Regions from separate parts of the Parabacteroides vesiculifaciens genome, predicted to be linked through region 1. Evidence: riboswitches for the same ligand, from Rfam matches in the RefSeq annotation. Region 1 holds a riboswitch; each other region holds the start of a gene.
The links. A riboswitch is a leader RNA that binds a small molecule or an ion and turns the genes downstream of it on or off. The one in region 1 is predicted to bind cobalamin.
Positions count from the first base shown of each region.

Region 2: it holds a riboswitch for cobalamin, as region 1 does, so the genes downstream of both, ACPYIV_RS13740 (carboxypeptidase-like regulatory domain-containing protein) here and ACPYIV_RS05320 (ABC transporter substrate-binding protein) in region 1, are expected to answer to the same signal.
Region 3: it holds a riboswitch for cobalamin, as region 1 does, so the genes downstream of both, ACPYIV_RS13670 (TonB-dependent receptor plug domain-containing protein) here and ACPYIV_RS05320 (ABC transporter substrate-binding protein) in region 1, are expected to answer to the same signal.

Region 1 covers NZ_CP187555.1:1,328,053-1,335,805, reverse strand. The annotation lists gene ACPYIV_RS05330 (ABC transporter ATP-binding protein) at 1-620, opposite strand, end outside; gene ACPYIV_RS05325 (FecCD family ABC transporter permease) at 620-1,657, opposite strand; gene ACPYIV_RS05320 (ABC transporter substrate-binding protein) at 1,667-2,827, opposite strand; cobalamin riboswitch at 2,883-3,082, opposite strand; gene ACPYIV_RS05315 (hypothetical protein) at 3,109-3,471, opposite strand; gene ACPYIV_RS05310 (precorrin-2 C(20)-methyltransferase) at 3,797-4,495, shown strand; gene ACPYIV_RS05305 (formate--tetrahydrofolate ligase) at 4,578-6,245, shown strand; gene ACPYIV_RS05300 (alpha/beta hydrolase) at 6,328-7,146, opposite strand; gene ACPYIV_RS05295 (DUF6565 domain-containing protein) at 7,167-7,517, opposite strand; gene ACPYIV_RS05290 (cytochrome-c peroxidase) at 7,573-7,753, opposite strand, start outside.
Region 2 covers NZ_CP187555.1:3,423,746-3,431,498, forward strand. The annotation lists gene nrdG (anaerobic ribonucleoside-triphosphate reductase activating protein) at 1-344, shown strand, start outside; gene ACPYIV_RS13730 (threonine/serine ThrE exporter family protein) at 374-1,723, opposite strand; gene ACPYIV_RS13735 (acyltransferase) at 1,923-3,011, opposite strand; cobalamin riboswitch at 3,528-3,733, shown strand; gene ACPYIV_RS13740 (carboxypeptidase-like regulatory domain-containing protein) at 3,862-6,222, shown strand; gene ACPYIV_RS13745 (hypothetical protein) at 6,247-7,536, shown strand.
Region 3 covers NZ_CP187555.1:3,409,969-3,417,721, forward strand. The annotation lists gene ACPYIV_RS13665 (DUF5074 domain-containing protein) at 1-1,019, opposite strand, end outside; gene ACPYIV_RS13670 (TonB-dependent receptor plug domain-containing protein) at 1,040-3,046, opposite strand; cobalamin riboswitch at 3,081-3,395, opposite strand; gene atpD (F0F1 ATP synthase subunit beta) at 3,891-5,408, shown strand; gene ACPYIV_RS13680 (F0F1 ATP synthase subunit epsilon) at 5,415-5,648, shown strand; gene ACPYIV_RS13685 (hypothetical protein) at 5,665-6,093, shown strand; gene atpB (F0F1 ATP synthase subunit A) at 6,071-7,129, shown strand; gene atpE (ATP synthase F0 subunit C) at 7,198-7,452, shown strand; gene atpF (F0F1 ATP synthase subunit B) at 7,465-7,753, shown strand, end outside.

The DNA.
Region 1 (7,753 bases):
TCGAGGTCGTGCGTGGAGAGGAAAATCGTCTTATTCGTGCTTCGTGTCAGATGATGGAGCAATTGCATGATCTCCACCTTGCTTGGGAAATCAAGGAAAGCGGTCGGTTCGTCTAAGAAGATCACAGGTGTTTCCTGGGCCAGTGCTTTAGCGATCATGACCTTCTGCCGCTCCCCGTCCGAGAGAGTATGCACCATGCGGTAAGCCAGGTTCTCGATCCGTACCAGGGCGATCGACTCTTCCACGACCTGCTTATCCTCCTTGCCCAACCGCCCCCAGAAACCGGTGTAGGGACTGCGTCCCATCTCGACCAGTTCGCGTACGGACATATTCCGGATATCGCATTTCTCCGTCAGGACAACACCGATCGTTGCGCTTAACTCTTTGTCCGAATAGCTGTCCATATCACGTCCCAAGACGGCGATCTCACCTCCCAACTTCGGCTGAAAAGCCGACAACGTGCGTAAGAGCGTCGACTTACCGACCCCGTTCGCCCCTAAAAGACAAGTTAATTCACCACTATAGATCCGGGCCTGTATATGGCTCGCCACCAACTTTGTATCGTTCTTCGTCCGGTAGCCGATCGAAAGGTCGTTTATATGAATCGTGTCTTGCTTCATCATTCGTTCAGTTCGTTCTTACGTTTGCTGAATAGCACGGAAGCCACTACCGGGGCTCCAACTAAGGCAGTCACCGAGTTGACCGGCAAAGCCCCTTCGAAGCCGGGCATCCGGGCGATCAGGTTGCAGGCGAGTGCCAGCGCAGCACCGGCAAACAGAACGGCAGGCATCAATACCCGGTGGTCGGACGTCTGGAAAATAGCCCGGCAAAGGTGCGGGACAGCCAGGCCCAGAAAGATGACCGGTCCGCAATAGGCCGTCACGATCGCCGTCAACACTCCTGCCGAGGTGATAACCAGAAGACGTGCCCGCTTGATATTCAGCCCCAAGTTACGGGCATAACCGTCACCGAGCAGCATTAGGTTCAGTGTCTTGATCAGCAGGAATGACAAAGGGATCAGAATCGCCATGATCGCGACAAACAGCATCATCTGATTGCCGGAAACACGGGAGAAACTGCCTAAGCCCCAGATCACGTAGGCGCGAATATCTTCCTCCACACTGAAGAACTTCAGCACGCCGATCACCGCATTCGCCACGTAGCCGATCATCACACCGATAATCAGCAAAGTCACGTTCCCCTTCACCTTCTGCGACACATATACGATCAACGCCATCACCGACAGTGAACCGATCACAGCCGCAATCGAAAGCGCGATCTCTCCCATAAACCCTAATTTGCTAAGTGCCACCCCTCCGAGGCTACCGCTCAACAGCACCACAAAAGCCACGCCCATACTCGCTCCGGAACTGATCCCCAGCACGGATGGACCCGCCAGCGGATTCCGGAAAACAGTCTGCATCTGCAAGCCGCTTATCGCCAGGCCCGCTCCCGCCACTAAGGCTGTCAACGCCTGCGGGAGACGTGATTTCCAGACGATATTCTGCCAGGTCACCGGCTCGTCTCCCAATCCGCAGACAATGTTCCAGACAGACTTCAAAGGAATAGACACCGATCCCAGCACCAGGTTCAGGAACATCAGGGCTAAGATAGACGCTACGATGAGCAACATCAGAAAAGTAGTGGAATGTCTCATTCGTGCAACTTATTTGAGTCGGGCATAATAAACGGGAGTATGATCGGGCAGCAGGTCCGGATGGAATATATACAACAGGTCGGCCAACACGACCTCCGGCTCGGTCGGCATACTTTCATAAAAAGGCGTATCTTTCATATTGCAATAGATAATCCCTTTCTCCTTGAAAGCACGGAAATCGGCATAACGCGGGTCCTGCTCCTTCAGCGCCTCATAGCTGAATGTGCCCGGATAGCTGTTCACGATGCGCCAATAGTCGGCTTCGTCACCTTGGTTGTAGACAGTTTCGAAGTCAAGCGTCACACCTCCCGAGCGTTTGTCGTCTTTCAGGAAATAGTCGGCTCCGGCATCCTCGAACAGTTGGGCGAGGAAGCTCTCCCCTCCCACGGCATACCAGTTCCCGCCCCGCATCTCACCGCTCAGCACGACCGGGCGCTTCTTCACCTTTCCTTCCGCCGTTAGTTCCTTCAATTCATTATAACGCATCGCGATGGCGTCGAACGTTTCGTTCGCCTTTTGCTCCTGTCCTAACAACAAGCCGACGAACTTCACCCATTCCGCCTGTCCCAGCGGCGTCATCTCCTTATAACCTAAATGCGGGATCAGAGGGATGCCGACATCCTTCAATGTCTCATACCCGCCCCGTTTGAAAGGCGAGACAAGGATCAGGTCGGGGTTCATGCTCATGATCACTTCGTTGTCAAAATTCCCTTCTATGCCGATCTTGGCGGTCTTTCCACTCTCCAGGCGTTCGTTCATCTCCTTATTGAACAGATGCCGGGTGCTGGTCACTCCTACTACCTTGTCCAGTTCGCCCATCTTGATAAAATTGGACAACTGCAAAGAGGTCATGCAGATAACACTCCTGATGGGTGTCTCGATCACGGTATATGATCCGGGGATGCCGGCCGGTTTCATCCCTCTCCTGACAAGTGCATAATGGAAAGTCGTGCTCTCCTCATTCTGCGGGTCCCGGATATCCACCAAGACATATCCGTCCCGATAGGACAATTCGAAACCACGGGCATACCCCGGTACGATACGGACACCGGAGAACGTGCTTTCTTCCGCCGTCTCCACCTTACCGGTCTGTTGATTGTTTTTAGTCGTACACGAAGATGCGACACACAACGACATGAGCAGGTAACACCCTGCCAGGCATTTTTTCATATTCAATATTATTTTATTACAACCGGGCAACCTTGTCCGCCCCACGAGGACAAAACTCTTCCAAACCGAAACGGCAGGTCTTCTGACTTACTTCCATCCCGGACACCTTCCCGATCCCCCGATCAGTGGCATAGAGTATTGCCGGTATGTTCCCGAAGTTTCACAGCAGCGTGGTCTGTCCGGGATTTCCACCCGGTTCCCTTTTAATCCCATATCCAGAAAAGGATAACAGAACCTGTTTCAGCGGCAAAAGTAATAAAAAAAGAAGAAAGAATGATGATTTATCTGTTTTCCTTACGGGCTGCCAGATATTCGTCTTCCGGCATGACCTTCAGTACACGGCCGCTTTCGTCGAAAGCAACAACCAGGTTTCGCTGATCGGTCGTTTCGAGAGAGACTTTATACTGGATAGGGCTGCCGCTGCCATTCGATTTGTACACTTCTTTGATCAGGCAATTCTCATACGCATTGTAAATTGCTTCCTGTGCGGCAAGATCCACATCGACGATATCGACGGCATAGAAATTTTTCATACTCAACATATCGATATCCGTATTCCCGTCTTGTCCTGCCTGCGCATAACCGTTTTGAGACATAAAGACACATGAAACCACCATAGTCACCATTAATACCAACTTCTTCATAACCTAAAATTTTAAACAATCTATTTACCTTTTTCTAATCGCCCCATTAAATACAAATTATATGCCAAAGAACATAAAAACGGTCTCTTTCTCCGTAAATACTCTCCATAACTCCGTAAATGTTTCCCTTGCAGGACACTTTAGTTTCAATATCAGAAACAAAAGTGTCTCCGCTTGAAACGATAGTTTCAACCTGATGAAACAAACGGGACATTAAAGCCTGTAGAACGGGGAGTGTGGATATTATCCCCACAATTGTGGAATGCGGATTTGGAAAGTTCCGCGATTTTCCTCACTTTTGCGCACCAAATAAATAAAACGCATAATGTCGTACCCCATCTGCTTCGTATCGCTCGGCCCGGGAGAACCGGAACTGATCACCCTGAAAGGCTTGAAAAAGCTACAACAGGCCGATATCATCTATTGCCCTGCCACCATGAACAAAAGCGGGCAACCCCTCTCCCGCGCAGCCCATATTATCGAGGAACTGGAAATCGGTGAATCCGCAATCCGGCTCTTCACGCTCCCGATGAGCAAAGACCGCACCGAAGCCAGGAAAGCCTACGACGCCTTGTATGAAAAGGCTGTTTCCGCCTGGCATGAAGGGAAAAAGGTGGTCATTGTGGCGGAAGGCGATGCCGGGTTCTATTCATCCATACAATATATATATGACAAATTCAGGGAGAACCGGATCGAAGTGGAACGAACCGCCGGAATCCCCGCCTTCATTGCGGCAGGTGCTTTGGCCGGCTTGCATATCGTCAAACAGGAAGAACAGATCATCGTCATACCCGGAATGCTGACGGCGGAAGAATTGTCGGAAAAGATCGAGGCCGGTTATGTGGTCGTCATCATGAAGCTGTCCCAATGCGTGGAGGCCGTCCATACCTGCATCCGGTTACATCCGCAGGTGAACTTCCACTATTTCGAAAATGTGGGGACCGGAAAAGAGTTTTATACCTCCGACCGTAAACAAATTCAGGAAAAAATATTCCCATACTTTTCCCTGATGATCATTCAATAATATCTAAAACTACTTGACCTTTCATTTTGTTATTATATAAAAATATATTTACTTTTGTTTTCCACTTAAACTTACATAAGACATGAAATCGGACATAGAAATTGCAAGAGAGATTTCTCTGCGCAAGATAAAAGAAATCGCAACCGGATTAGGCATCCCGCGCGAAGAAGTTCAGAATTACGGCAGATACATCGCCAAAATACCTCTCCATCTGATTGACGAAGAGAAAATCAAACAACACAATCTTATCCTGGTCACAGCCATCACCCCTACGAAAGCCGGTATCGGCAAGACGACCGTTTCGATCGGGCTGGCATTGGGACTGAACAAGATCGGTAAAAAGGCGATCGTCGCCTTGCGCGAACCCTCATTAGGCCCGTGCTTCGGTATGAAGGGCGGAGCTGCCGGAGGGGGCTACTCGCAAGTGTTGCCGATGGAAAACATCAACCTGCATTTTACGGGAGACTTCCATGCTGTTACTTCCGCCCACAATATGATCACGGCGCTGCTGGATAACTACATCTACCAGACACGTAACACCTGTGAAGGTCTGAAAGAGATTAAATGGAAACGCGTCCTGGACGTAAACGACCGCAGCCTGCGCAACATCGTTTCCGGCCTGGGCGGATCGGCCAACGGCGTACCGACGGAGACGGGCTTCGACATCACGCCCGCTTCGGAAATCATGGCGATCCTTTGCCTGGCAACGGACATCGAGGACCTGAAACGCCGTGTCGGCAATATTCTGCTGGGGTATACGAACGACGACAAGCCCTTCACCGTTAACGATCTGGGCGTAGCCGGAGCGATTACGGTATTGCTGAAAGACGCCCTCTTGCCCAACTTAGTGCAGACAACCGAGAACACGGCTGCATTCGTACACGGAGGCCCATTCGCCAACATCGCACACGGTTGCAACTCCGTCCTGGCTACCAAGATGGCGCTGACGTATGGCGATTATGTCATTACGGAAGCCGGTTTCGGTGCAGATCTGGGAGCCGAAAAGTTTTTCGACATCAAATGCCGGAAAGCCGGATTGACGCCGAAGCTGACGGTTATCGTGGCAACGGCCCAGAGTTTGAAGCTACATGGAGGAGTACCGGAAGACAAGATCAAGGAACAGAATATCGAAGGTCTTAAAAACGGCTTTGCTAACCTGGACAAGCATGTTGAAAATATGAAACGTTTCGGTCAGGAAGTGATCGTCACTTTCAATAGGTATGCATCCGATACGGACGAAGAAATCGCTCTGGTGGCAGAACATTGCCGCGAGATAGGCGTAGGCTTCTGCATGAATAACGTATTTGCCGACGGAGGCGACGGGGGCGCAGAGCTGGCGAAACTGGTGGTCGACACGATCGAGAAGAAACCTTCCGCCCCGCTTAAATATATATACGAAGACAGCGAACCGATCCGCGAGAAAATCAAAAAGGTATCCGAACAGATCTACGGGGCGGCCTCCGTTGTCTACACGACATTGGCGGACAAGAAAATCAAACAGATCGAAAGCCTCGGCATCTCCCACTACCCGATCTGTATAGCCAAGACGCAGTATTCGTTCTCTTCCGACCCGAAAGCATACGGGGTAGCCAAGAATTTCGAGTTGAAAGTGCGTGACATCATCATCAACAACGGTGCGGAGATGATCGTCGTTGTCATGGGCGAGATCATGCGTATGCCGGGATTGCCGAAAGACCCGCAGGCAAAACGTATCGACATCGTGAACGGCGTGATAGAAGGGTTGAGCTAAAAAAGAGCCTCCATATCCTTATATGCAAAACACCTATGTTTCGCGGAAAAACATAGGTGTTTTGCAATCAGACCATACCTGGCTAATTCTTTCCTTTGTTTTTATCGAAGAACTTCTTGAAGAAGATGATCTGATAATCCATCGAGTTCTTCCAATACTCCCCGTTATGCGATCCGGGACGGACCAGGAAATCATGGTCGATCTTATATTTCAACAGTTTTTGGTGGAAGTCGTTATTCACTTCGAAAAAGAAATCGCTGTAACCGCAATCGAAGATAATAGCCAGCTCGCCGTTTTTGATACGGTCGATCTGCATGATTGCCGTGTGACGGTTCCAGACCTCCTGATTGTCGCTCTCGTTTCCGAGCTGCTTGCTCATTTCCCAGTTGTTGGGGAACGGACGGATATCGACTCCGCCACTCGTGCTTCCGGCGGCGCCAAACACATCCTTATGACGGAAAGATAGCCACATAGCTCCGTGTCCACCCATGCTCAACCCTGTAATAGCACGGCCGGAGCGATCTTTCACTGTCGGATATTTGGAATCGATATACTTGACTAATTCAGAAGTGACGAATGTCTCATAACGGTAGGACGGATCTTTCGGGCTGTCCCAATACCAACTGTTCTTGCCGTCGGGACAGACAAAGATCAGGCCGTCGCGGTCTGCAAAATCTTTCAACTCCGGCTTCATAGAAATCCAGGTTTTCGCATTCCCGCCATATCCGTGCAACAGGTAGATAACCGGTTTGGGCACACGATTATTCTCCGGAGAAACGACAACGACCTGGACATTTTTCTTCATTGCCTCGCTATAAACAGCCAACGTATCGACAACCGCCCCTTTTGCCGAAATGGCTAACAGGGTAAAAAGGGCCAAAAAGGATAATTTAAGCTTCATGGTATCAGACTCTTCAAACGTTATTTTTTGTTCTTTTCCTTTTTGAGGATATCGCTATCCAGAAGTTTGTCAACTCCGTTCTTTAAGGTCGAAAGTCCTCTCCGGGTTGCATAGGTCGCTTTCAGTTTCGTGATCTCCACCTGCTCGTCTATCGTCAGTTCGGAACTGAACTTCTCATAGCGGTCACCGGTAAAGGCTTCATACTTTTCATCGGCTTTCTTCCAGTCTTCTTCCGTGTAATCGCTCCCGGCAGCTTCCACCTTCTCGATAAACTTCTTGAAATCTTTCATATACGACTCTTTGGAATCGCTACAACCACTTAAAACGAACAAAGCGACAACCGCCATGAACATCATCAATCTTGTTTTCATATCTCTTTCACTTTTTATTAAATGACAGCAAATGTATACAAAAAAACAATATGGATCAATCTATTTGATATCCGTCGGTCAGGGTATGCATAAAGAGGACAATGGCCGCTTCCTCCTCCGGTGTGAGTCCGAGGTTCCCCAATTCGTCGCGGTTGACAGTCTCTGCATATTCAGGGGCCGGGTATTCTTCCACGTCACGCACATTATAGAAATGGACTATCTCTTCAAGTGTCTTG
Region 2 (7,753 bases), 2.1 Mb from region 1:
TCCTGGAAAAGGTTCTGGCAGACGATTTTGCCAATGTGACCTTCAGCGGCGGCGACCCCATGTTCCAGCCAGAAGGTTTCACCAAGCTGGCACAGGCGATCAAAGAAAGAAGCCGGAAAAACATCTGGTGTTATACCGGCTATACTTTCGAGCGCCTCCTGAACAATCCGAAGCAGGCAGAACTGCTCAAATATATCGACGTCCTGGTAGACGGTAAATTCAAACAAGCCTTACGCGACGAAAGCCTCCTCTTCCGCGGAAGCAGCAACCAACGCCTGATCGACGTCAAAGCTTCCCTAAAAGCCAATAAGACAATCTGCCTGGAACTGAATTATGATTTATAAGCTATAAAAAATCATCATTCATAAATTCTTCACCATTCAATAAACTTGCCACGCTGCCGGCGTTTTTCAAGTTCTTCTTCAAGATAACGCTGGCGATCTTTGGCGATGTAGCGTCGGGCGAAGATATTCGGGACAGCAACCCCTAAAGAGATACACAGGATAATCAAAGCCGAATTGATCCCGTTGGCAAACGCATTGGTCACCTCCCCAATCACCCCATGCAGGTTGATAAAGGCGAACAACGAACGATACATCAGTACCCCCGGAATCATCGGGATGACAGACGGTATCGTCAGCACGTGATTCGGCACATCGAACCAATGAACCGCCTTTACCGCAATCAGACTCACGACAAAACTTCCCATAAACGAACCGATCACCGGACCATACCCCATTTCGAAATTTACGAAGTTACGGGTACACACCGCAATGACGCCCCCTAAGGCCACCACCCACAACAGACGCCGCTGGATATTAAAGATCATCGAAAAACCGACAGCCGAAATAGCAGCAGCAATAGCATAAATATAATACGGATCATGCGGCACCATACTCAATTCGCTGAACTTGTGGTCGATCTCGATATCGTTCATCACCAGCACCCGCATGGCAAAAGCAATCCCGAACGTCATCGCCCCGACCATCATCACCGTATTGGCAGCCCGCGTAATCCCGACAAGCAGATGATTATCGATCATATCATCCACAAAATTGATCAACGGCACACCGGGCACGATAAACAGGGCACAAGCCAGTAGCGGCTGGTAAGGCGTGGACGACAACCCCGAAAAAGAAGAAGCATACGCCAGGCAGGTCGCCACAAACGCTGCAATCGCAATACTCATATACACATTTATTCCGAACTCGATGCAACGCGCCCGGACGCGGAAGCCGGCAAACGCACAAATAGATGCAAACAAAAACGCGATCCAGTCACAGCCGAACAACTTACAAAAACCGCCACAGGCAAACCCGGCACCGACCGCCACAATATAAGGCACATAATTACGAGGTTTACACGCAATCCTTTCAAGCTCTTCCTCATAACGGTCCAACGAATAGTCTTGTTCGATAGCCTTCCACGACAAATGGCTGACCTCCGTAATAGTCGTCATGTTGATGCCATGCTTCTCACACTTCTGGAATTTGGAAAAGGAATGCGTCTCGTCGCTCACATTCACCATAATCATCGTCCACCTGATATCCAAGTGGAGCTTTTCTTCCGGAATTCCCATAAAAGCAGCCACGCGTTTCATATTCCGTTCGATGCGGTTCGTATCCGCCGCACTCTCCATCAACAATTTCCCCGTACGGAGTAATAAGTCCAGTTTTCTCCGTAATAACAAGACCTCCCGGTCTGTCAAAATCTCTTTTTCCATCTTTTTGTTTTTTCTCTATTAAATGCGGGTACAAAAGTAAGAAGGCCTACCTTCCCAAGCAAGCCTTCCGTTAATCAATTCTATTGATTCTGCCGAATGATTCTTTTGTTCACCATGTTAGTTATTTATAATATCCAAATCGACAGATAAATATATTTTTTAGTGGATAATGAAGTTCTAAAAACATATATGCAAATATTTACCCAACAATCCATTTACTACCAGGAATAAGCGAAATAATCTTGGTTGCAACAAAGCAGCAAATGAATGTGCATACCGCAATACAAGGTATGGCGGCAACTGTAGGCAATGGCACGACAGACTTGAACACCGTAACCCACAAGCCGAGCCAAAAGATATGCATCAGATACATACCATAGCTGAGTTTCGATATTTCCATTATGAGCCGTGGAGTTTCCGAAAGCTTTATACAGCTGAACATCAAGAATGTGCCCGCCGTGAGAAGCACACAGTTGATCGTGCAGAACGCCCATCCTATTTCCAATACGGGCGTGGGAAGGATCTCTCCGGGTATGGCCTGTACATAGAATGAGTAGATGGTCAAAGCAGCCCCGACAATCATCAAGGCGGTTCCGATGATGAAACGTCTGGAACGGTTCCAGGTCAGGTGGACATGTATGTAATGTGCCAGCACGAGATAACCTAAGTAACCGGAAAAGTACCACAACATATGGTATTCGTTCCAGAAACATTGCCCCCAGACTTCCCCGAACCAGCGGTTTAAGTATGGCATACAGGTTGTTAACAGGAACAACCCGATAAAGAAACGTTCTTCTTTGGGCGTAGCCTTGCTCAACCAGGGCGAAATGATAGGTATGAAGAGGTAGATGCCGATTAAGGGGTACATGAACCACAAGTGTCCGGCTAATGTCGGGAAGTTAAGGAAGATACGCGACAGATCTTTGAGGGATGTCTCTCCGTCGATCTGTCCCCACAACATCGGCAGGGTGCTGTAGAGTATCATAAATATGAAAAACGGCGGCAGGATGCGGATGCAACGCCGGCGGTAGAATTGCCACATGGTCTGTCCTTCTTTCATCGGCGCAAGGAGAAAAGCGGAGACAATTATAAACAAAGGCACAGCCATACGCGAAAAGCCGTCGTACATAGACACCCACAACCGGTCCGACTCATTGGCCAGAAAGGCTTGCGGTCCCACCATGTCAGTCGAACCGGGAGCACCGTAAAAATTTTCACTGGCGTGCACGACTATCACAAGGAAGCAGGCGAACACGCGTACATAATCCAAAAAAACGATACGTTTCATTTGTTTGCTTAATTACTAATATTAATAAGATGATTTAATTCTTCAGGCGAAACATGTATTCATGGTGGAAAAACTTCGTGATTTTCCGGATACAGTTTAATTGGAGGGCAAAGATAGGGAAAAAGCCGGGAATCCCCTCAAACAGGTATAGACGACTAGGGCAACCGCACCAAATCCAGCAGTAACAATTTTTTATTTCTATGGAGAGAAAAAACCGTTTTTGTCCCGAATAATTCTTTCTTAAGTGCCTGCCGATTCTGTAATCGGTGTCAGTGATTTTATAATCAGTGGTTGTGATTATATAATTGCTGGCACTGATTTTATAATCACTGGCACTGATTACAGAATTGATAGGCACTCCGATGTTTTTTATGCCTATGTAGATAAGTTTTCTTGTAGCAGGGATAGATTATTCCTTATATTATGTAGTCCATAAGATCGTATTGCTTAAAAATGAATTTGGTGCGGTCGCCCTGGTTTTTTAGCAGCCCCATTTGTGAGGACAGACTTTTTTCTTACCTTTGCCACAGTTTTGGTTTCACGACTCCCAATCGCTACGGGAACGTGATGAAAAGGGAATCAGGTGCAAATCCTGAACAGACCCGCTGCTGTAAGTTCCTCTCCAAATCTTTGAATACGCTATAAGCCACTGTCCGTTACCGGATGGGAAGGCATTCAAAGACGGAACAAGTCAGAAGACCTGCCAAGAACGAACATAGTTTTAATGCTTTCGGGAAATAAAGCAGCAAAACATCGAGTCAGGTCAATCTTTATCTCTCTACATAAAGAAATCGTTTCTCCTTGTGTGCATTCCCTTAAGCAAGTCATGAACGCTATATCAAGGATTAAAATGAAAGTCTTTGTACATGTACTTCTTTTGTTTGTCTGCCTGTCTCAGTCGGGCCTGACGGCACAAAACAAAATTACGATCTCCGGGAGAGTCACCGACCGACAAGGCGCTCCCCTGTCATTAGTAACGATCGCTGTCGAAAATACAACATCCGGTACTTATACGGATGACAACGGGCGTTATTCCCTGAAAGTATCTCCCGGCAAACATACGTTTGTCGTCTCCTCCTTAGGATACCGGACAATTAAAACTTCACTCGACCTCCACCGCGACAAAACCCTCGATTTCAAACTGGAAGAAAGTTCTGTAAACCTGAACTCCGTGGAAGTGTATGGGAAGACACAATCGCAAAAGGCAAGGGAGGGTGCGCTTTCGGTCAATGCGCTCGATGTGAAACCTGTCATTAATTCGCTTCATAACCTGAATGAACTAGTCAATCGCACGGCTGGTGTCAAAGTACGTGAAGAGGGGGGCATAGGTTCTGATTTCGACCTCTCGATCAACGGACTGTCCGGTAATTCCGTGCGCTACTTCATCGACGGTGTGCCGTTGGATAGCAAAGGGAGCAGCGTAACGCTCGCAAACCTGCCCGTTAACCTGATCGACCGGGTGGAAATCTATAAAGGCGTAGTACCGGCCTCGTTGGGTACGGATGCGTTGGGTGGCGTAGTCAACATCATTACCCAGGCGGAAAAGAAGAACTTCATGGATGCTTCTTACAGCGTCGGTTCTTTCCATACCCATCGCGCCGACCTGAACGCTCAGTTTGTCGAACGGCATACCGGATTGATCATTCGCCCTGCCGCCGGCATCAACTATTCCAAGAACGACTACCGGATGAAAGACGTACAGATGCGTAATGAAGCAGGTGATCAATTTATCTATGGCAATCCAAAACGTTTCCATGATGGCTATTTCTCGCTGTTGGCACAGATAGAAGCCGGAATTACAGGCAAGCGATGGGCTGACGAACTGTTTGTCTCCGCCTCTTACTCCAAAACAGACAAAGAGTTGCAGACCGGTTCCGTACAGACTAAAGTCTATGGCATGGCTGAGCGCAATTCGGATGCCTGGAACCTGTCGGCACGTTACAGCAAATATAATTTCATAACCGAAGGCATGACACTGAAAGCGACTCTTTCACATACATGGGACCATTCTATCACAATCGATACGGCCTACCGGAAATATTATTGGGATGGAGGCTACATCGTGAGCCAGCGCAACGAAATCAGGGGCAATGAACCCTCCATACGCCACTACAAACGCCCCCTGACTATCGCGCGTGCCAATCTGGATTACCGGCTGAACGGTCACCACGGCTTCAACTTGAACTACCACATGAGCCGGACCGGGAACGACCGCTATGATGACCTGGACCAGAGCTTCGAACCCTCGAACGATGCTGTGACCAAACATATTATCGGGCTGACCTACAGCCAGTCGTTTCTGGACGGAAAGATGCAGAATGTATTCTTTGCCAAAGATTATGTGAACCACCCGGATATCCGGCAGACGGACCAGTCCGCCGTGACGGGATCGGACAAAGTGCAGGGTTCCGCCACCAAAAATTATTTAGGCTACGGGGTCGGGCTGCGTTACATCTTCTTCGACCCTCTTGCGGTAAAAGTATCTTTTGAACACAGTGTACGTCTGCCCATCGCCCGTGAACTGTTAGGCAACGGGACCACCGTCTATGCCAATGTCGCACTGGAACCGGAGAAAAGCAACAATGTCAACCTCGCCCTGTTCGGGACCTGGCATCCTGCCGGCCGGCATACGGTCTATTATGAGGCAAACGGGTTCCTGCGTTACGTGGATAATTATATACAGACCTCAGTTATCGAAAAAGAAGGCATGATGCAGTATGTCAACGATCCCGCCGTCCATATCAAAGGAGTAGAGGGGGAAGTCCGCTACGACTGGGACGGCCGGTTGCAGTTCATGGCCAATGTCAGCTACCAGGATGCCCGTGACCAGCAAAAATACAAAGAAGACGGCAAACCTTCGGCTACATACGACAACCACGTACCGAACCGCCCCTGGCTGTTCGGCAGCGCGGAGGCGAGCTATACGTTCCGCAACCTCCTGCAACAGGACAATAAGCTGCGTCTGGGCTGTACCTTCCAGTGGGTGCACTGGTATTTCCTGACCTGGGAGGCTTATGGCAACCGCGATACCAAAGCCCGTATTCCCTCGCAACATATCTGCAATGCCAATGTCACCTATTCATGGAAGCATGACCGTTATAACATCGCATTGGAATGCTCGAATTTCCTCGATGAAACAGCTTATGACAACTATAAGCTCCAAAAACCCGGCCGTGCTTTCTTTGCAAAGTTCAGAGTCTTTATCTATTAACATTCATATTTAAAAACAAAAAAAATGAAGAAGTTCAAATTCACATTGCTTGTCTTCATGACAGCCCTGATCTCACTTGGTTTCACGGCTTGTTCCGATGACGATGATTTAAAAGACGTGCCGGTAACCGGTGATGAAAGCAAATATCATTTCGACCTGTTCCTAACCGTAGGCAAACATGGCGGCATGAGCAGCAAGAACACGACAGTGGTCAACAGTGTCGATAAACTGACGGCCGATATGGGGACCATCACTATTAAAGGCGAAGGGACCGAATTGGGAGACTATTCGATGGAAAGCATCTCGAGAGGGAAATATTACTACCAGATCCCTTCAAGCAACGACCGTTTCGTGAAATATCAGATTAAGGATAACAAGGTAACCGAAACGGGAGCATGTCCGTTCAAGACGAACACCTATAAGGTACGTTCCTATACACATTCCTGGATCAACGACAACACGCTCGTCATCATGTCTGCCAACGGTGACGCAAGCCAGATCATCTGGAGCAAACTGAACACAGACGACATGTCGATCCTCGAAGAAGGTACCTTGAAGATCCCACTGCCAAAATCAGAGATTGAAGGGGAAGAGACGAAGAAGTTCACGACATCAGGCATCCTTACCTATAATGAAAAGGCAGAAAAACTATACTACTTCTATTACGGTAAAAACGGCGAGTCCGGTAGGGCTGGTAAGACAACCACCGCCTTCTATACGGCAGTCCTCGATCCTTCCACCTTGGCGGTAGAAAGCAACACCCGCAACTCGCTTGCCGGAGAAATGGCAGGAAGCGCCTACGGGGAACTTATGCAAGACTGCGTGATGTATGACGAGAACGGTAACCTCTACCTCGCCGCGCTCACCGACACCGGAGAGATGGAAGAAGGCCACTTGTTGCGCATCAACAAGGGTGAAACCGACTTCGACGCCACCTACGAAGGGTATCCTGACACAGACGGGAAACTGCTTACCCTCCAATATCTGGGCAACGGAAAAGCTCTTGCTTATGCCCGCAACGATGCTGCCGGCACGGCGATCGACAGCTATAGCCATTATTACTCCATCATCGACCTCGCCACAAGCAAAAGGACACGCTTGAGCTACGGCGGCAAAGAACTTGCTTACAGTGGAGGCCGTTTCTCACAGCGTTCTGTAGTCTTCGACGAAAAAGCCTATTTCGGAGTGAACACTGAAGCGGATGCCAATGCCATCATCTACATCTACGACACAAAAACCGGAGCTGTTGAAAAGGGAGCAGAAGTGGCCGGCGAATTCTACTTCGACATGATCCGCGTGGTAGAGAACGATTGATCCGATTCATGTCGGGCTTGATCCGGTATTGCATCCTGCACGGACGATAAATCGGGTCAAGTCCCACTTCTCATCTGTAAGTGTTATAAAAAGATATAGAAGATGATTTTAATATATTACGGAGAAGGGGGTTCTTGTATAATATTGTTTCGTTAACAACAAAACACATACTTTGTAAATAGTTACAAATTCAGGTTCTTTGTCGGAAAAAGAGAGG
Region 3 (7,753 bases), 2.1 Mb from region 1:
CCGTAATCACCCGTAGATACCAAATAGACATCACCCTGGCTGTCTGTCACCAAGTTTGTAGGATTTATAACCACTTCAATCTTCTTCGTCTCCTGGAAAGAAGCCAGGTCGACAACCGAAACAGTCTTATCATACCCGAGCGGCGTACTATAATCCAGACCTCCTGAGTTTGCCACATATAATTTATTATTGGCAACTACCAATTGTTCGGGGTTACGGCCGACTTTTACTTTTTGTTCGATTTCCAAAGAAGCCGTATCCAAACGGGCTACATAACCATCATACAAGGACACATACACTTTCCCTTCGTTAGCTGTAAAGAAACGGGGTAATAAGGCATCGCCATCCGATTTGATCTGTTTGATCGATTTACCGCTCAAGTCTGTCACTTCGATGATATTGGAACCATAAACGGCTATATACATTTTAGAACCATATACAATCATATCATTAGCCGTGTCTCCCAAGCCTCTTTCGTTCACGTTCATGAACGTATCAACAGTCATTGTCAACGTATTCAGATTGAAACAAGAAAGACCTGCATTGTTGCTACCTATCTTTCCACTATTCAGAAAATAGATACCGCCATTATCTGTAGGTTCCGGTTCCGGCCCGGGGCTTTCCGGCGTGAGATCCCGGATTTTCACACTTGCCAATGCATCTGATTCTCCCTGCGCATTACAGGCAACCACTATAATATAGGTATCGGCAGTTATACTGGTTTCAATTGCATAGCTGTTTGTTCCGACTTCAACTTCACCCAATTTCGTATCTCTGCCCTTTCCATCGGCAGACAGATAAATAACATATTTCGTGATATTTGATACATCTCCCGGGGCAGTCCATTTCAATGTACCTTTAATCGCTCCTTCGACCTGATCCGTATCTGTAAAAGTGACCCCAGTCACAACTTCTGTCGGAACAGTAGGCTGATTTTCATCATCATCCTTACATCCGGTAAAGACAAAAGACATCAGTGCACATAGGACTGAAACTAAAAGAATGCTTTTCTTTTTCATACCATTTCTATTTTATCTTATTAATATGTAATACTTAAACTAAGTCTCCACGAACGCCCCGGCATCGGATAATACTGAATAATATCATACGTTTTGTCTGCCAGGTTCAGGATATCCCCCTGAACCCTGAACGCACACTTCTTCAATGCAAAACTCTTGTTTACAGAAAGGCTGTGTTCGAGATACGAGTCAATTCGATTTGTCTCAATATTCTGGGGAAGGGCATAACGGTCACCTGCCGCCACAAGCGTATAAGTCACATTCACCCAAGGATTCTCCAACGATACCGAAACAGATCCCGAATGCCGCGGGGTATAAGGTATCTGGTCCTTATAGTTTTTGTCTTCCGGGTCAGTAACGTCGATTGCATCCTGGTAACTATAAGCGGACGAAAGCAAGAGGGACATATCCTTATATATATATAAAGGTATATTGGCACTTAGGTTTACATCTATCCCCTTGATTTCGACTTCCCCCATATTCATCATTTTCCAGATGTACATATTCGGAATAGCGACAATCTTATCACTCACCTTATTGTAATACCCGTCAACAGAAACGCTCAACAAGCGTATAAAAGGGCCGATCTCGTCATTCCATGTAAGTCCAATGTTATATTGAGTTGCTTTTTCGGGTTTCAAATTGACATTCCCCATACGCAAGTAATAGAGATCCGTAAAAGTCGGGACACGGAATATATCTTTGTAAGAAGCCCGGATACGGAAAGACTGTTCCGCGAACGGACGCCAGGAGAGACTTACTGCCGGAGAAAGCCTTTTCTTATCAGCCGGCCTGTCTCCATTCTCCACCTTGTCTGTTATAAAAGTGCCCAGCAAACTGGCCGTTGCTGTCAATACCGGACTTTTATATTGTGCGGCAAATGCGGTAAGCGAAGTCCAACGTTTGGGAGCCGGAGCCTTTACAAAATTATTGTCCAACGTATTTCGCGCGATATCCGTATTCAACGAAAAAGAAATAGAAGAAAAGGGCGTATACAAAATTCCGGCCGATCCGTAATACTCGTTCTGAGTATTCAAATCTTCCTGTTTGCCTCCTGAATATTTATTACTGATATCCCGATACTTGCTGAACGAATAATTGTATTTGGCATTTGCCTGGAACTTCAGGCGGTCAGTCCACTCATTCTCATAATGAAGCTGCGTAAAAAAGTTATTATCCCACACCCGTTCACGGGCATTACTGTTATAAAGGATTACCGAGCCGGGAAGTCCCCGTTCCGAATCGTAATAATACACCTTGCCGTTCAGTTTTCCAGCCCGTCCGAAATTACCATACACATTTCCTTCCAGACGAAGAGATTGCACATCGCTGTTCTTACGTATTTCTTCTGTAACTTCCTTACCATTTACCAATGTAAAAGGATAATCCCCTTTTGCACTCAACCAATCTGCATGCAGAGAAGCGGACCAACGATTTCCCATCCTCTGCTCATAACGGACCACCGGATTGAACAAGCCGAATGATCCACCTTTCAGTTTCACATAAGCATTATAGGATTTATCCTTAAATAGGGGAGCCGCAGTCTTTATACTCAACGCCCCCGCCGACGCATACATCCGTGCCGTCTGAAAAATATCATCCGCCTGGCCGATCGACAAGGAGATCATATCGACATTATCTAAGGAGAAGCGGCTGATATCCACCTGGCCGCTCTGCGCGTCCGTCACCGTCACCCCGTCATAGCTGACAGCCGTATGCTTGGCGCCGAGGCTGCGGACGGAAACCGTTTTCAAGCCTCCTATACCCCCGTAATCCTGCACGGTCACACCGGAAAAGCGCTTCACGGCTTCCGACAAATCCTGCACACCGAGCCGTTCGATCCCGGCCTTGTCCATCACCTGGAGCGGCGTGCTCTCGCGGGTTGTGGAAGGGCGTACCTTTCCCAGCACCTCGACACCCGAAAGCTGGTGATAGGTCGTCGTGTCTACCTGCGCATACAAAGCGACAAGCGGAAACAGCCAGGCACATAACAAGCCCGACAATCGTTTTATTAATAAATTCTGCATACCTTTTCGATTCATCAGTCCCTTTACCCGAGGAACCGGATACCGAATAATGGCAGGTTTTCTGGCTTGTTCTCCCCTTTTCGATTGATAATTGATAACGGACAATTACCAACTAACGGCAGCCTTCCCAACGAATCGGTCGGAAGTCGAGAGTTAAAAGTTGAGAGTTATTCGCATTTAAACTTTCAACTTTCCACTTTCAGCTTTCCCCTTTCCCGTCAGTGGCAACAAGATTTGCCGGGGTTTCAGAACTTACAGCTACGGGTACAGCTCCGGACTTTCACCGGATTCCCTTTTACTAACCGTCAGCGGAAGCAAATACGGTTACACCATAATCCGAATGCAAAGGTATGGAAAAAAATCCGATCTGCGTGCAACCTCGTCTCCAATCATCATAAAAAAATAGGTTTCCCTTCAGAAAAAGCCACACACTCTCCCAATAAAAAACACAAACTATGCCATTTATTCTGTAATCAGTGGCACTGATTATATAATCGGTGGTTGGGATTATATAATCGCTGGCACTGATTTTATAATCACCGCCACTGATTATAGAATAAATGCCTTCTCGTTTAACAATACAAAACATACTACCCGTTTTTTGTCGGCAAAACGTCACTTCCCGCTTAGGAACTTCTTTCTCTACAATTTACAAAATAAGCGATTCCTGTCATTTTGGTTTATTTCAGAACACAATTGGTTTATTTCAGAAGAGGTTGAAATTAGTTGAATATCTAACTAAGTACAAAAAGAATCAAAAAGTAATATTTCCGGTTTTCGGAAATTCATAATTCGTAATATTGCAGCCGAAGATTTGAATAGGATTAAGGAAAAAAGAGATTGTATGGGAGAAATAAAAGGTTATATCTCACAGGTTATCGGTCCGGTCGTGGACATTCATTTCGATAATGACAAGGAAGAAAAGATAACGCTTCCCCGTATTCACGACGCAATGGAGATAACCCGCCCCAATGGAAAAATTCTGATTGTGGAAGTCCAGCAGCATATTGGGGAAAACACGGTCCGCACCGTAGCAATGGATACGACAGACGGGCTGAAGAGGGGAATGGAAGCCGTTTCATATGGTTCGCCCATCACAATGCCGGTCGGCGACCAGGTAAAAGGGCGTTTGATGAACGTAACGGGGCATCCCATCGACGGGATGACCGAACTCGACAGGAAAGGGGCTCTTCCGATCCACCGCGAACCGCCTAAGTTCGAAGATCTGACCACCAGCCGCGAAGTCTTGTACACCGGCATTAAGGTGATCGACCTGCTCGAACCTTATTCCAAAGGAGGCAAGATCGGTCTGTTCGGGGGAGCCGGCGTAGGCAAGACGGTCCTTATCATGGAGCTGATCAACAACATCGCAAAGAAGAACAACGGATTTTCCGTTTTTGCCGGTGTGGGCGAACGTACACGTGAAGGAAACGACCTGCTGCGCGAGATGATCCAATCCGGAGTCATCCGCTACGGCGACGAATTCAAGAAAAGCATGGAGGCAGGTCATTGGGATTTGTCGAAGATCGATTACGACGAACTGGCCAAGTCGCAGGCTACATTAGTGTTCGGACAGATGAACGAACCGCCGGGAGCCCGCTCTTCCGTAGCCCTTTCGGGACTGACGATCGCCGAGTCCTTCCGTGACCTGGCAGCAGAAGGGGAAACGAAGGACATCCTTTTCTTTATCGATAACATCTTCAGGTTCACGCAGGCCGGCTCGGAAGTTTCCGCCCTGTTGGGACGTATGCCGTCCGCCGTCGGTTATCAGCCGACACTGGCAACCGAAATGGGAGCCATGCAGGAACGCATCACTTCCACCAAGAAAGGTTCCATCACTTCCGTCCAGGCTGTTTATGTGCCCGCAGACGACTTGACGGACCCGGCTCCGGCAACGACCTTTACGCATCTGGATGCCACGACGGTATTGAGCCGCAAGATCACCGAGCTCGGTATCTATCCGGCCGTCGACCCGCTGGAATCCACCTCGCGCATCCTGGACCCGTTGATTGTCGGCAAAGAGCATTATGAAACGGCACAGCGTGTGAAACAGATCCTTCAACGCAACAAGGAATTGCAGGACATCATCTCGATCCTCGGTATGGAAGAGCTTTCCGACGAAGACCGTCTGACCGTCAACCGCGCCCGCCGTGTACAGCGTTTCCTTTCACAGCCGTTCTCCGTAGCGGAACAGTTCACCGGCGTGCCGGGCGTCATGGTCCCCATCGAAGAGACAATCCGCGGATTCAAGATGATCATGGACGGAGAAACCGACAACATCCCCGAACAGGCCTTCCTGAACGTAGGCACGATCGAGGACGTGATGGAAAAAGCAAAACGATTGGCAGAACAAGCAAACTAAACGGATATGAAACTGGAAATTGTATCACCGGACGGCATTCTTTTCGAAGGCGAAACAGAACATGTTTCGTTTCCGGGAGCAGCCGGTTCATTTGATATCCTCCCCCATCATGCCCCCTTGATAGCGGCCCTCCGCCAGGGAACCATCCGATATGAAAAGGATGGTAAAACAGGTGAACAGGCTATCAAGAGCGGATTCGTAGAGGTAAAAGGAGATTATATATCCGTTTGTATCGAATAAATAAAAAGTATATGACATGACTGGATGGTTAAGTATGAAGCTGATGGGGTTGATAACCCTAATCAATGTAGCCATTGGTGTGATATTGGGAGTATTGTTATACACAATCTGGCCGGAACATTATTTCAGATGGTATCCTTCCATCCCGATCTTTTATTGGGTGATGGGGTTAGTTATGACTTTCATACTCGACCGGGTAAAAAAGAACAACGGCGATATGACCATAACGGCTTTTATGTTAGTGCGGTTCTGCAAATTCACGCTTGCGATTATTTTTCTGTGGCTGTATGCCGCATTGGTCAGAGAAAACCTGAAGATGTTCGGCTTCACGCTGATGCTTTTCTATTTTATTTATCTGGGATTGGAAACATATACGGTTTATCTGTTTGAAAGGAAAAGAATGAAAAGGGAGAAAGAGGAAAATGATGAACAATATCAAAAATAACAGGTCGATATGGCCAGTGTTGCTGATGTGGCTCTGCTTTTTGGTCCCGGCCCATGCAGATACCATAGAAAAAGGCGTCGATGTTCAGGAGATTGTCTTTTCGCATATCCAGGATGCTTACACCTGGCACATTACCGAATGGAACGGGAAAGAAATAGCAATCCCGTTGCCGGTACTGGTCAAGAGTGAAGAGCGGGGATGGGATCTGTTCCTCTCCCACCATCTGCATCACGGGCAGGTGCATCACGACTACTATCTCGCCTCCGAAGGCGAACATGCCGGAAAGGTGGTGGAAAAGAACAGTCGCGGAGAAGAGGTTCGCCCCATCGATTTGTCGCTGACGAAGAATGTATGCGGCTTGTTTCTGAGTTGCGGCATCCTGTTGTTCGTGGTTCTCCGGACAGCCCGCTGGTATAAGAAACATCCCAACCAGGTTCCGGGCGGATTCACAGGGGTGATGGAAACAATCATATCTTATGTCCAGGACAGCGTGATCAGGGAATCGATCGGGAAAGAAGGATACAGGCCGTTTTCCTCTTATCTGTTGACCGCCTTCTTTTTCATCCTGATCAACAACCTGATCGGAATCATACCGGTCTTTCCGGGAGGTGCCAATATCACCGGAAACATCGCTATCACGGCGGTACTGGCCGGGTGTACGTTTATAGCCGTTAATCTGTTTGCGACAAAGGAATACTGGAAAGAGATATTCTGGCCGAAAGCGCCGATCTATCTGAAACTGCCGTTGCCGATCATGCCCTTCGTCGAGTTTTTCGGAGTGTTCACCAAACCGTTTGCCCTGATGATCCGTTTGTTTGCCAATATCATGGCAGGCCATTCGATCATTCTGGCGCTAACTTGTTTGATTTTCATCACGGCCTCGATGGGGTTCGCCGTCAATGCAGGAATGACGGTCGTTTCAGTGCTGTTCTGCGCATTCATGAATTGCTTAGAACTGTTCGTAGCGTGCCTGCAAGCCTATATTTTCACTTTGCTATCTGCCAATTACATCGGGATGGCAAGAATAAAAGAATAACAATCTGCCGTCAGGGCGGAGAAAAACAATATTAAAATTATCTGGTTACAAATTTAAAGTTAAACACTATGTTATCGACTATTTTATTACAAGCTGCCGCCGGAATGGGCATGGCAAAATTAGGTGCAACAATTGGAGCCGGATTCGCTGCCATCGGTGCAGGTCTGGGTATCGGGCTGATCGGAAAAGGTGCGGTCGAATCGATCGGCCGCCAACCGTCCGCCGCAGGGGAAATCCGTACTTCCATGTTGATCATGGGCGCCTTGATCGAAGGTGTGGCGTTGTTTGCGATTGTGGTATGTTTCTTGGCTTTGTTCCAATAAAAAGTACAGGCCATGTCATTATTAACACCGGATTCGGGGCTTCTGTTCTGGATGATCGTTTCATTCGGGATTGTCTTTATCGTCCTTTCCAAATATGGATTCCCTGTCATCATCAAGGCAGTGGAGCAGCGGAAAGCCTATATCGACAACTCTCTTGAAACGGCACGCCAGGCCAACGAACAGCTCGCCAATATCCAGGCCGAAGGAGCCAGGATACTTGCCGAAGCAAAGGAAAAGCAAAATGCCATCCTGAAAGAAGCCTTTGCCGAAAAGGAACAAATCATCGACGAAGCTCACCGGA